DNA from 2 places in the Micromonospora sp. CA-269861 genome. Region 2 is predicted to be linked to the other one. Evidence: riboswitches for the same ligand, from Rfam matches in the RefSeq annotation. Region 2 holds a riboswitch; the other holds the start of a gene.
The links. A riboswitch is a leader RNA that binds a small molecule or an ion and turns the genes downstream of it on or off. The one in region 2 is predicted to bind thiamine pyrophosphate.
Positions count from the first base shown of each region.

Region 1: it holds a riboswitch for thiamine pyrophosphate, as region 2 does, so the genes downstream of both, thiE (thiamine phosphate synthase) here and ACQP0U_RS25700 (ECF transporter S component) in region 2, are expected to answer to the same signal.

Region 1 covers NZ_CP192014.1:6,315,652-6,320,894, reverse strand. The annotation lists gene ACQP0U_RS28960 (ThuA domain-containing protein) at 1-2,860, opposite strand, end outside; TPP riboswitch at 3,173-3,282, shown strand; gene thiE (thiamine phosphate synthase) at 3,277-3,903, shown strand; gene thiO (glycine oxidase ThiO) at 3,897-5,054, shown strand; gene thiS (sulfur carrier protein ThiS) at 5,045-5,243, shown strand, end outside; gene ACQP0U_RS28940 (thiazole synthase) at 5,242-5,243, shown strand, end outside.
Region 2 covers NZ_CP192014.1:5,627,769-5,633,011, reverse strand. The annotation lists gene ACQP0U_RS25710 (energy-coupling factor transporter transmembrane component T family protein) at 1-736, opposite strand, end outside; partial or broken gene ACQP0U_RS25705 (ABC transporter ATP-binding protein) at 733-2,162, opposite strand; gene ACQP0U_RS25700 (ECF transporter S component) at 2,274-2,861, opposite strand; TPP riboswitch at 2,937-3,041, opposite strand; gene ACQP0U_RS25695 (alpha/beta fold hydrolase) at 3,148-3,978, shown strand; gene ACQP0U_RS25690 (aminoglycoside N(3)-acetyltransferase) at 3,985-4,785, shown strand; gene ACQP0U_RS25685 (sugar isomerase domain-containing protein) at 4,782-5,243, shown strand, end outside.

The DNA of each region.
Region 1 (5,243 bases), 690 kb from region 2:
CGCCACCGGCGGTGTCGGCGCCGGTCTCCCGCTGCACGCCGGCGTCTCCGCCGCCGGTGCTCACCGGGGCACGCCCGGTGGCGGTGAAGTACTCGGCCTGCTTCTGCTTCGGCTGGAGGACCTCGATCTGCCGGCCGGTCAGGGCACCGGCACCGCCGGCACCACCCTTGTCGGTGTAGGTGGCCTCGAAGACCGCGAAGACGTTCGCCTCGGCGCCGTGCCCGGAGGCGAGCGACGTCTGGACGGTGCCGGTGCAGCCGGTGTGCTGCTCCAGCGGGTGGGCGTGCTCGTCGTGACCGAGCAGCACCTGCAGCCCGACCCGGTCACAGTCGATCTGCCCGTCCTCGGGGTCGGTCACCTTGATCGAGTAACGGACCTGGTCGCCCCAGTTGAAGAAGCCGCCGTCCGGTGGGAACTCGATGGAGACCGTCGGCGCGGTGTTGCCCACGGTGACCGGAACGTTGGCCACCGCGGTCCGACCCTTGGGGTTGGTGACGGTGAGCTGGGCGGTGTAGTTGCCCGCCGTGGCGTACGTGTGGGTCGGGTTGGCCTCGGTGGAGGACTGCCCGTCGCCGAACGTCCAGGCGTAGGTGAGCGTGCCACCGTCCGGGTCCCGTGAGCCGGCGCTGGAGAACGTGACGGTCAACGGCGCCGGACCCGAGGTCGGGTTGGCGGACGCCGCCGCGATCGGTGCGCGGTCACCGGCGGTGTAGTCGATCCGGTAGACGCCGGAGTTGTCGTTGTTGCCGCCGAAGCCGCTGCCCCACTCGATCAGGTACAGCGCGCCGTCCGGGCCGAACTCGAAGTCCATCGGCCGGATCATGCTCAGCCCGGTGAGCAGCTGGTTGATGTCCACCAACGACTTGCCGTCGGGGGTCACCTGCATGGTGTACATCTTGTTCTGGTTCCACTCACCGAGCAGCGCCTTGCCGTCGTAGTACGCCGGCCACTTGCGGTTCGAGTTGAGGTCGGCGTCGTACCGGTAGACCGGGCCGCCCATCGGGGCGCCACCGCCACCGATCTCCGGGTAACGCGCGTCACCGGCGTACCCGTAGTCGACGGTCGCCGGAACCACCGGCGGGAGGTTGGTCAGGCCGGTGTTGTTCGGCGAGTTGTTCACCGGCGCGGCGCAGTCGAACTTCGCGCCGCTCGGGCCGGACGGGAACGTGTAGTCGTTGTACGCCTCGTTCGTGCCCGTGCAGTACGGCCAGCCGTAGTTGCCCGGGGTGACGATGTTCCACTCGACCAGACCGCGGGGGCCCCGGTTCGGGTTGTCCGCGTTGGCGTCCGGTCCGTAGTCCGCTACGTACAGCGTGTTGGTCTTCGGGTCGGTGCCGATCCGGAACGGGTTGCGGAAGCCCATCGCGTAGATCTCGGGACGGGTCTTTTCGGTGCCCGCCGCGAAGAGGTTGCCCGACGGCACGGTGTACGTTCCGTCGTCCTCCGGGTGGATCCGGATCACCTTGCCGCGCAGGTCGTTCGTGTTGGCGGAGGTGCGCTGCGCGTCGTAGTCCTGGCGGCCCGACCGCTCGTCGATCGGCGAGTACGAGTTCGACTCGAACGGGTTGGTGTTGTCACCGGTGGCCAGGTAGAGGTTGCCGTCGCCGTCGAAGGCCATGCTGCCGCCGGCGTGGCAGCAGGTGTTGCGCTGGGTGTCGACCCGCAGCACCTGCTTCTCGCTGGCCGGGTTAATGGTGTCGCCGGTCACCGTGAAGCGGGACAGCAGGTTGCGGGTGACCCCGTCGTTCGGGGCGTAGTACAGGTACACCCAGTTATTGGTGGCGAAGTCCGGGTCGAGCCGGATGCCGATGAGGCCGTCCTCGTTGCCGGTGAAGACGTCCAGGTCGACGGCGGTGACGGTGTTGCCGGTGTCCGGCTTCACGATCTGCACGCGACCGTCGCGCTCGATGTAGAAGACCCGCCCGTCGGGGGCGATGTCCAACTCCATCGGGTTGCTGGTGTTGCTGTCCAGCGTGACCTTCTCGAAGTTCGAGGTCTTCGAGGCGCCGCAGTCGGCGTTCTCGACACCTGCCGCGGTGCGGATGCCGCCGAGCAGGTGGGAGAGGAAGCCGGGCTCGGCGTACGACTCCCGGGTGTGCCCGCCTCCGGTGTACCAGGACCGACCACCGTCGAAGTCCTGACACCAGGCGATCGGGTGGTCCGCACCCATCGCGCCGGCGCCGGCGGTGTAGCTCTTCTCGTCCAGGCTGGCCAGCACGTGGACGTCCGGCCGGGGGTTGGTCTGGTAGTTGTACCACTCGTCGAACCGGGACCAGCGGTCCGGCAGTCCGGCAGTGGACGGGTGGGCGTGATCCTCCACCTTGACTGTGGCCTGCTGGTTCTGCGGGTGGTTGGCGAAGTACGCGCCGACCAGGTCGCCGTACCAGGCCCAGCTGTACTCGGTGTCCGACGCCGCGTGGATGCCGACGTAGCCGCCGCCCGCCTTCACGTAGCGCTCGAACGCCGCCTGCTGGTCGGCGTTGAGCACGTCACCGGTGGTGGAGAGCCAGATCACCGCCTTGTACTTCGCCAGGTTGGCGTCGTTGAATGCGGCGCCGTCCTCGGAGTTGTCCACGGTGAATCCGTTGTCGACGCCGAGTTGTTGGATGGCGGCGATGCCGGTGGGGATGGAGTCGTGCCGGAAGCCGGCGGTCTTGGAGAAGATGAGGACGGAGAAGGGATCGGCTGCGGCCTTTGGCGCCTTCGGCGCCACCTGGCTGACCGGGGATGCGGCTTTCGCATCCCGTGGGGGGACCTGGGCGGCCGCCTGGGCGGGCGCGCCGAACAGGGTGGTCGAGGCCATGGCCAGGGAGATCAGGGTTGCGGTGATGGGTACGCGGGCACGACGAGAACGGGACACGCCGCCTCCTGTGTCGTAGTGACAGAGCTCGCGGGAGTCGGCACGCCGAAGGCCGTCCCTGATGGAGCCGGTGGTCACACCGTGCCAGGGTGTCCCCACCGACATTTTGTCGAATCGCTGAACAAATTAATTCGGCTGGCTCGATGTCGGGCAAGATGCGGACGGGTAACGGTTCTGCAACGGGGGGCGACATTCCGAACAGGACCGCATGAAGTGCCCCATGGATCTTGATCGTTCTGACGCGGCCCGGTCCACCGGCCGCCGCCGCCCCCTCGCCTTGGCAGCCCGGCGGATCTGTCGTACGGTGACACGCAAGTAACCCACGGGAGCCCGGTGTACCGGGCTGAGAGGGGGGCTGACAGCCCCCGACCGTCGAACCTGATCCGGGTAATGCCGGCGCAGGGAGGAGCGTTGCCGTGCCGTCCCTGGGGCGATTGCATCTCATCACCGACACCCGACCCGGTCGCGACCCACTCGCCGTGGTTCGCGCCGCCCTCACCGTGGCCCACGCCGACCTGGTGGTGCAGGTCCGGGTCGAGGATTCCGCCACCGACCGCGAGGCGTACGACCTGACCCGGCGGGTGCTGGCGCTCTGCACGCCGTACGGGGCAACCTGCCTGGTCAACGACAGGTTGCACGTGGCGCTGGCGGTGGGAGCCGCCGGTGGGCACGTCGGTGCCGACGACCTGCCGGTCGCCGCCGCCCGCCGGGTGCTCGGCCCCACCGGCGTGCTGGGGGCCACCGCCCGCGCGCCGGGCACGGCGGGCGAGGCCGTCGCGGCGGGAGCCAGTTACCTCGGCGTCGGGCCGTGCCACACCACCAGCACCAAGACCGGCCTGCCGGACCCCATCGGGCCCGCCGGGGTACGCGCCGTCGTCGACGCCGTCGACGTCCCGGTCATCGCCATCGGCGGAGTGACAGCCGCGCGGGTGCCGGAGCTGAGGGCCGCCGGGGCGTACGGGGTGGCGGTTGTCGGTGCCGTCTCCACAGCCGCCGACCCGGCACGGGCGACCGCCGAGCTGATCGAGGCCCTGACGTGCTGACCGGCCGGTACCCGTCAGCGCCGTCGAGCGACCGGGTCCGGCCGGACGTGGCAGTGGTGGGGGCGGGGCCGATCGGGTTGGCGATCGCCTGGCGATGCGCCGGGCGAGGGTTGCGGGTGGCGGTGCACGATCCGGCACCCGGCTCGGGGGCGTCGGCGGTGGCCGCCGGCATGCTCTCCCCGGTCGCCGAGGCGTACTTCGGTGAGCGGGAGCTGACCGGGTTGCTGCTGGCATCCGCCTCCCGCTGGCCGGCGTTCGCCGCCGAGCTGACCGAGGCCGCCGGAGTCGGGATCGGCTACCGGACCGAGGGCACCCTGATGGTCGGGCTCACCGGCGACGACCTGGCCGAGGCGCGGCGGCTGTGGGCGTACCAGCAGGGTTTGGGCCTGCCCGTGACGCCGCTGCGCCCCAGCGAGCTGCGCGACCGCGAACCGGCGCTCGCCCCACGGGTGCGCGGCGGCGCGCTCGCGCCCACCGACCACCAGGTCGACCCCCGGCTGCTGGTGCCGGCGCTGCGCGCGGCTGCGCAGCGGGCCGGCGCGGTGCTCGTGCCACAGCCGGTCCGACATTTGTCCGATGTGGATGCCGGGGTCACGGTGGTCGCCGCCGGCTGCGGGGCCGCCGCGCTCACCGGCCTGCCCGTGCGGCCGGTGAAGGGCCAGATCCTCCGGCTGCGCGCGCCCGACGGCGTCGCGCCGGGCTTCCGGCACGTGATCCGGGGGTACGCCGACGGCGAGCACGTCTACCTGGTGCCCCGCGCCGACGGCGAGGTAGTGCTCGGCGCGACTGTCGAGGAGCGCTCGGACACCACTGTCACCGCCGGCGCGGTGCAGCGGCTGCTGCGCGCCGGGGTCGACCTGCTGCCCGAACTGGCCGAGTACGACCTGGTCGAGGCGGTCGCCGGGCTGCGCCCGGGCACCCCGGACAACGCGCCGATCCTCGGGCCGCTGCCCGACCGGCCGGGCGTCCTGGCCGCCACCGGGCATCACCGGCACGGCATCGTGCTCACCCCGATCACCGCCGACCTGATCGCCGATCTGGTGCTCGGCGGCGTACCCGACCCGCTGCTTGCGCCCTTTCGCGCCGACCGTTTCGGCGCTGCCGCGGTGGGCGGACCTGAACCGACGATGGAGGGGGACCCGTGGAGTTGACGGTGAACGGGGCCGGACGCGACGTCGCGGCCGGCGCGTCAGTGGCGGACCTGGTCCGCGACATCGTGGCGCACCCGCGTGGGGTGGCGGTCGCGGTCAACGGCGAGGTGGTGCCCCGGACCGGCTGGTCGGCGCGGACGCTGCGCGACGGTGACCGGGTCGAGGTCCTCACCGCGGCGCAGGGCGGGT
Region 2 (5,243 bases):
CGACGGCCCCGGCGATGAGGAGCGTGTCGGCGTGGGTGAAGCGCTGCTGGCGGGCGACGGTACGGGGGGTGCCGGCGTCGAAGCCGCGCGCGTCCATCGCCACGGCCAGTCGGGTGCCTCGACGGATCGCCCCGACCAGTAGCGCGAACGCGGTGGAGGTGAAGAGTCGCAGCTTCGCCACCGGATTGCGTCCCGCGTCGACGCCCCGCGCGCGCCGAGCCATGCTGATCATCTGCCACTCCTGGCCGAGCAGTGGCACCAGCCGGAACGCGGCCAGCGCCCCGATGGCGAACCGGGCCGGCGCCTTCGCGTTCTGGATCAACGCATCGGCCAGGTCGGTGGGGTCGGTGGTCGCGAAGACGATCACACCGGGCAGCGCCACCGCGAACACGCGCAGCACCAGGCCGAGCGCGGTGAGCAGCACGCCGGTGCTCACCAGCACCGGCCCCGCGTCCAGCAGGACCCGGCCGGACCGGTCGGCGGCGAACAGCACGAGGGTGACCAGGATGCCGGCGGCGCTGAGCAGCAGTGGCCAGGCCCGGCGGGCCAGCACCCGGTAGCGGATGCCGAACAGCGGCAGGACTGCCAGTTCGAGGGCGATGGCGATCGCCGGGGCGACCGGGTCCAGGGTCGCCAGCAGGATGAACGAGAAGGCAAGTGCGGCGGCGACCTTCGCCACCGGGTTGCGGCGGGCCAACGGCGCATCCGGCGCGGCGACCGGCTCGATGCTGATCATCTGTCGTCGTCCGAGGTGCGTCGCAGGGTGACGGTGCGGTCGGCGAGCGCGGCGACGAAGTCCGCGTCGTGGGTGACAGTGACCACGCCGTGCCCGGCGTCGCGCAGGTCGGCGAAGAGGTCGACAAGTTCCCGCCAGGTCCGCCGGTCCTGGCCGAAGGTGGGTTCGTCGCAGATCAGCAGGCGTGGCGCGGTGGCCAGGGCGGTCGCCACGCTCAGCCGCCGCGCCTCGCCACCCGAGAGGGTGTACGGGTTGGCGGCGGCGAGCCGGGCCAGCCGTAGCCGTTCCAGCAGCCCGGCCACGGTCTCCTTGACGACCGCCTCGGGTTGACCGGTGCGGCGCGGGCCGAGCGCCAGCTCGTCGAAGACCGTGCTGGTGACGAACTGGTGCTCCGGGTCCTGGAAGACCGACCCGATCCGTCGGGCCAGCGCGGGGGCCCGCCACCGGTGCGGGGGAGTGCGGTGGTCCGTGCCGGCCAGTTCGGCGGACGCGGTGACCCTCCCGCTGCCCGGCCGGAGCAGACCGCCGAGCAGCAACGCCAGGGTGGACTTGCCGGCACCGTTGGGTCCGCGTACGGCGAGTGCCTCGCCGGCGCGTACCGCGAGATCGGTGCAGCCCAGCCGGGGCGGCAGGCCGAGCCGGTCGGCGGTGAGCAACAGCTCCCCGGGGCCGGCGGTGGCCGGCCGGGGCGCGATGGGGTGACCCGGCACCCAGACCCCTCGGCGGCCAGGGCGGCGCCGTGGGCGGCGAAGACCGCCTCGGGCGTGCCGTCCGCGCGGACGCCGCCACCCGGTTCCAGGACGACCACCCGGTCGACGAGCGGCAGCGCCTCGGCGACCCGGTGCTCCACCAGGATCAGCGTGGTGTCGGCGTCCAGCGCGCCGGCCACCGCGTGTCGGACCAGGTCGGCTCCGGCCGGGTCGAGGTTGGCGGTCGGCTCGTCGAGCAGCAGCAGGGCGGGGCGCAGGGCCAGCGCGCCGGCCAGGGCGAGGCGTTGCTGCTCGCCGCCGGAGAGCGCGGCGGTGTGGCGGTCCCGGGAGTACGGGAAACCGACCCGGTGCAGCGCCTCGTCCACCCGGGGCCAGATCTCGTCGGCCGGCACTCCCCGGTTCTCCAGCCCGAACGCGACGTCGTCGCCGCAGCGCGCCATCACCAGTTGGGTTTCCGGGTCCTGGAAGACGATGCCGACCCGCTCCCGACCCTTGCGCGGGTCGAGCCCGTCGATCTCGACGGTGCCCTCCTGCTCGCCGGAGTCCTCGGGAAGCAGCCCGGCCAGCGCGCTGAGCAGTGTGCTCTTGCCAGCCCCCGACGGCCCGAGGAGCAGAACCCGCTCCCCGGCCTCGACCCGCAGGTCAACGCCGCGCACAGCCCAGGCGCGCCGTCCAGCGTGCCGCCACCCGAACCCCCGCAGCAGTACTCCGGCCACCAAACCCACCCCCTCCCGGCCCGCGCGCCCCCACCCACAGTTGTTGATCAAGAGGTTTGCGTCAGAAATTCGGCTTCCGTTGACGCAAACCTCTTGATCAACGGGACAGGGTCAGATCAGGGCGCGGTCTCGGCCTACCGGGAAGCGGTCCAGGACGCCGGTGTTGGCCAGGGCCTTCGTCAGCAGCCAGCCGCCCGCGCCGGCGATCACGGTGGCGCTGACGATGGTGAGCAGCGCGTACGGGATGCGGTAGTCGGTCAGCTCGTAGTCGACGTTCCAGACGAAGAAGTCGAACAGCGCGGCGCTGAGACCGGTCAGCGCACCGGCGAACACCGCGGTCGGCAGCCGGAACGACCGGTACCGGAAGGCGGCGAAGGCCAGCTCGGCGCCGATGCCCTGCACGATGCCCTGCGGAATCACCGTGCCGGCCCACTGGCTGCCCAGCAGCGCGGACAGGACGGCGGCCACGGTCTCGCAGTAGAGCGCGGCACCGGGCTTGCGGATCACCAGCCCACCGATCACCGCCGGCATCAGCCAGACGCCGTAGAGCAGCGTCTGCGCCGGCGGGAAGAAGGCGAACGCGCCCTCGGTGGCGCTCCAGACCAGGCCCCAGGCCCAGAAGATGACGCCGAAGGCGACCGCGATCACCGAGGCGACCACGATGTCGATGGTGCGCCAACGGTTGGTGGTGTTGTCCATGGTTTGCTCCCAGTTCAAGTGAAGAGAACCAGGAGAAGACGCACGCCGCGTCCGGTGGCACCGGACTGCGGCGCGGCTGGAGGTCGACCGAACTCCCTGCGCTGGCATTACCCAGATCAGGTTCGAGGGTCTGCGGGCGTGCCCGCACTCTCAGCGCTGTGCGCTCCCCTGTCGGATATGAAGTTGTCTCGCTGACGCTAGCACCGACCTGGGCGCGGGCCCAGCAGGGCATCCGCCTGACCTGCGGGAGCGACCGGCCCACCGCCGTCTGGGTACGCTTCCGATCATGCGGGTTGACGCGCGAGGCTTCACGTTCGAGGTGACCGTCGAGGGTCCACCGGACGGCGTACCCGTCCTGCTGCTGCACGGTTTTCCTCAGCACAGCGGCGAGTGGGACGACGTGGTGCCGGCGCTGCACGCGGGCGGGCTGCGCACGTACGCGCTGGACCAGCGCGGTTACTCGCCCGGCGCCCGGCCCACGGCGGTGGCCGACTACCGCATCCCCGAGCTGGTCACCGACGTGGTGGCGGTGCTCGACGCGCTCGGGCTGGACGCCGTCCACCTGGTCGGCCACGACTGGGGCGCGATCGTGGCCTGGGCGGTCGCCGCCCGGCACCCCGAGCGGGTCCACACGCTGACCGCGGTGTCCGTACCGCATCCGGCGGCCATGGCGCACGCCCTGACCACCGACGGCCAACAGAAGGCCCGCTCGTCGTACATCGCCCTGTTCCGCAAGCCGGACAAGGCGGAGAAGGTGCTGCTGGCGTGGCACGCCACAGCGCTGCGCAAGCTGCTCGGCGGGGTGGGCGACACGTCCCGGGTCAACCGGTACGCAGACCCGATGCGCGAGCCGGGGGCGCTCACCGCCGCGCTGAACTGGTACCGCGCGATGTCCCGCGCCGACCTGGCCGGCGTCGGCCCGGTCGCGGTGCCCACCACGTACGTCTGGAGTGACAAGGACGTCGCCATCGGCCGGACCGCCGCCGAAGCGTGCGCGGCGAACGTCACAGGGGACTACCGCTTCATGCAGTTGTCCGGGGTGAGTCACTGGATCCCGGACGCGGCGCCGGCCCCGCTCGCCGAGGCGATCCTGGCCCGAGCCGGCGGAACGGCCTGAGCGGCGGTGGACGCCAACGGGCCAGGGTCGCGGCGCTCGATCGCGGCGCAGCTGCGCGTGCTGGGCGTACGCCCCGGCGCGACGCTGCTGGTGCACGCCGCCCTGCGTCCGCTGGGCTTCGTCAGCGGCGGCCCGCACGCGGTGGTGCTCGCCCTGCGCGACGCGCTCGGCCCGGACGGCACGATCGTCGTGCCGACCCACACGCCCGACAACAGCGACCCCCAGCAGTGGCGCAACCCGCCGGTGCCGGCGGACTGGTGGCCGCTGATCCGCTCGGAGATGCCGGGCTTCGACCCGGCGGTCACCCCGAGCCGGTTCATGGGTGCGCTCGCCGAAACCGTCCGCGGCTGGCCCGGCGCGCTGCGCAGCTCCCACCCGCAGGTGTCGTTCGCCGCACTCGGGCCGGCCGCCGAGCAGGTGACCGCCGGGCACACAGTGGCGGACATGCTCGGCGAGGGCTCCCCGCTGGCCCGCCTCTACGACCTGGACGCCGACGTCCTGCTGCTCGGCGTGGACCACTCGGTGAGCACCTCGCTGCACCTGGCCGAATACCGCCGCCCCGGCTCGCCCCGGGAGCGGCTCGGCGCCGCCGTGCGTACCGCCGACGGTGGTCGGGAATGGGTGTGGTGGCAGGACGTACGGCTCGACGCGGACGACTTCGCCGTGTTGGGCGGGGACCTGGAGGCCACCGGGGCGGTACGCACCGGACCGGTCGGCGCCGGGACCGGCAGGTTGATGCGCCAGCGGGCGGCTGTCGACTTCGCGGTTCGTTGGCTGGCCCGCAATCGAACGACGGAGGACGTATGACGGTGAGTGCCGAGGACTACCTGGCAGTGGTGACCGAGACGATCGGCCGGGTGGCCGCCAGTCAGCGGGAGGCGGTGGGGCGGGCCGCCGACCTGATCGCCGAGGCCGTCCGAGCCGACGGCGTGGTGCACGCGTTCGGCACCGGGCACTCGGAGGCCCTCGCGATGGAGATCGCCGGACGGGCGGGCGGTCTGGTGCCGACCAACCGGATCGCGCTCCGCGACCTGGTGCTGCTCGGCGGTGAACCTGCCGAACGGCTCGGCCCGCTGCTGGAACGTGACCCGGCCGTCGCGCACCGCCTCTACGAGTTGGCCCCGGTGCGCCCCACCGACGTCTTCGTGCTCGCCTCGAACTCCGGGGTCAACGGCGCGATGGTGGAGTTCGCCACGCTGGTGAAGGAGCGCGGGCACGGGCTGGTGGCGATCACCTCGGCGCAGCACTCCGGCCGGATGACCTCC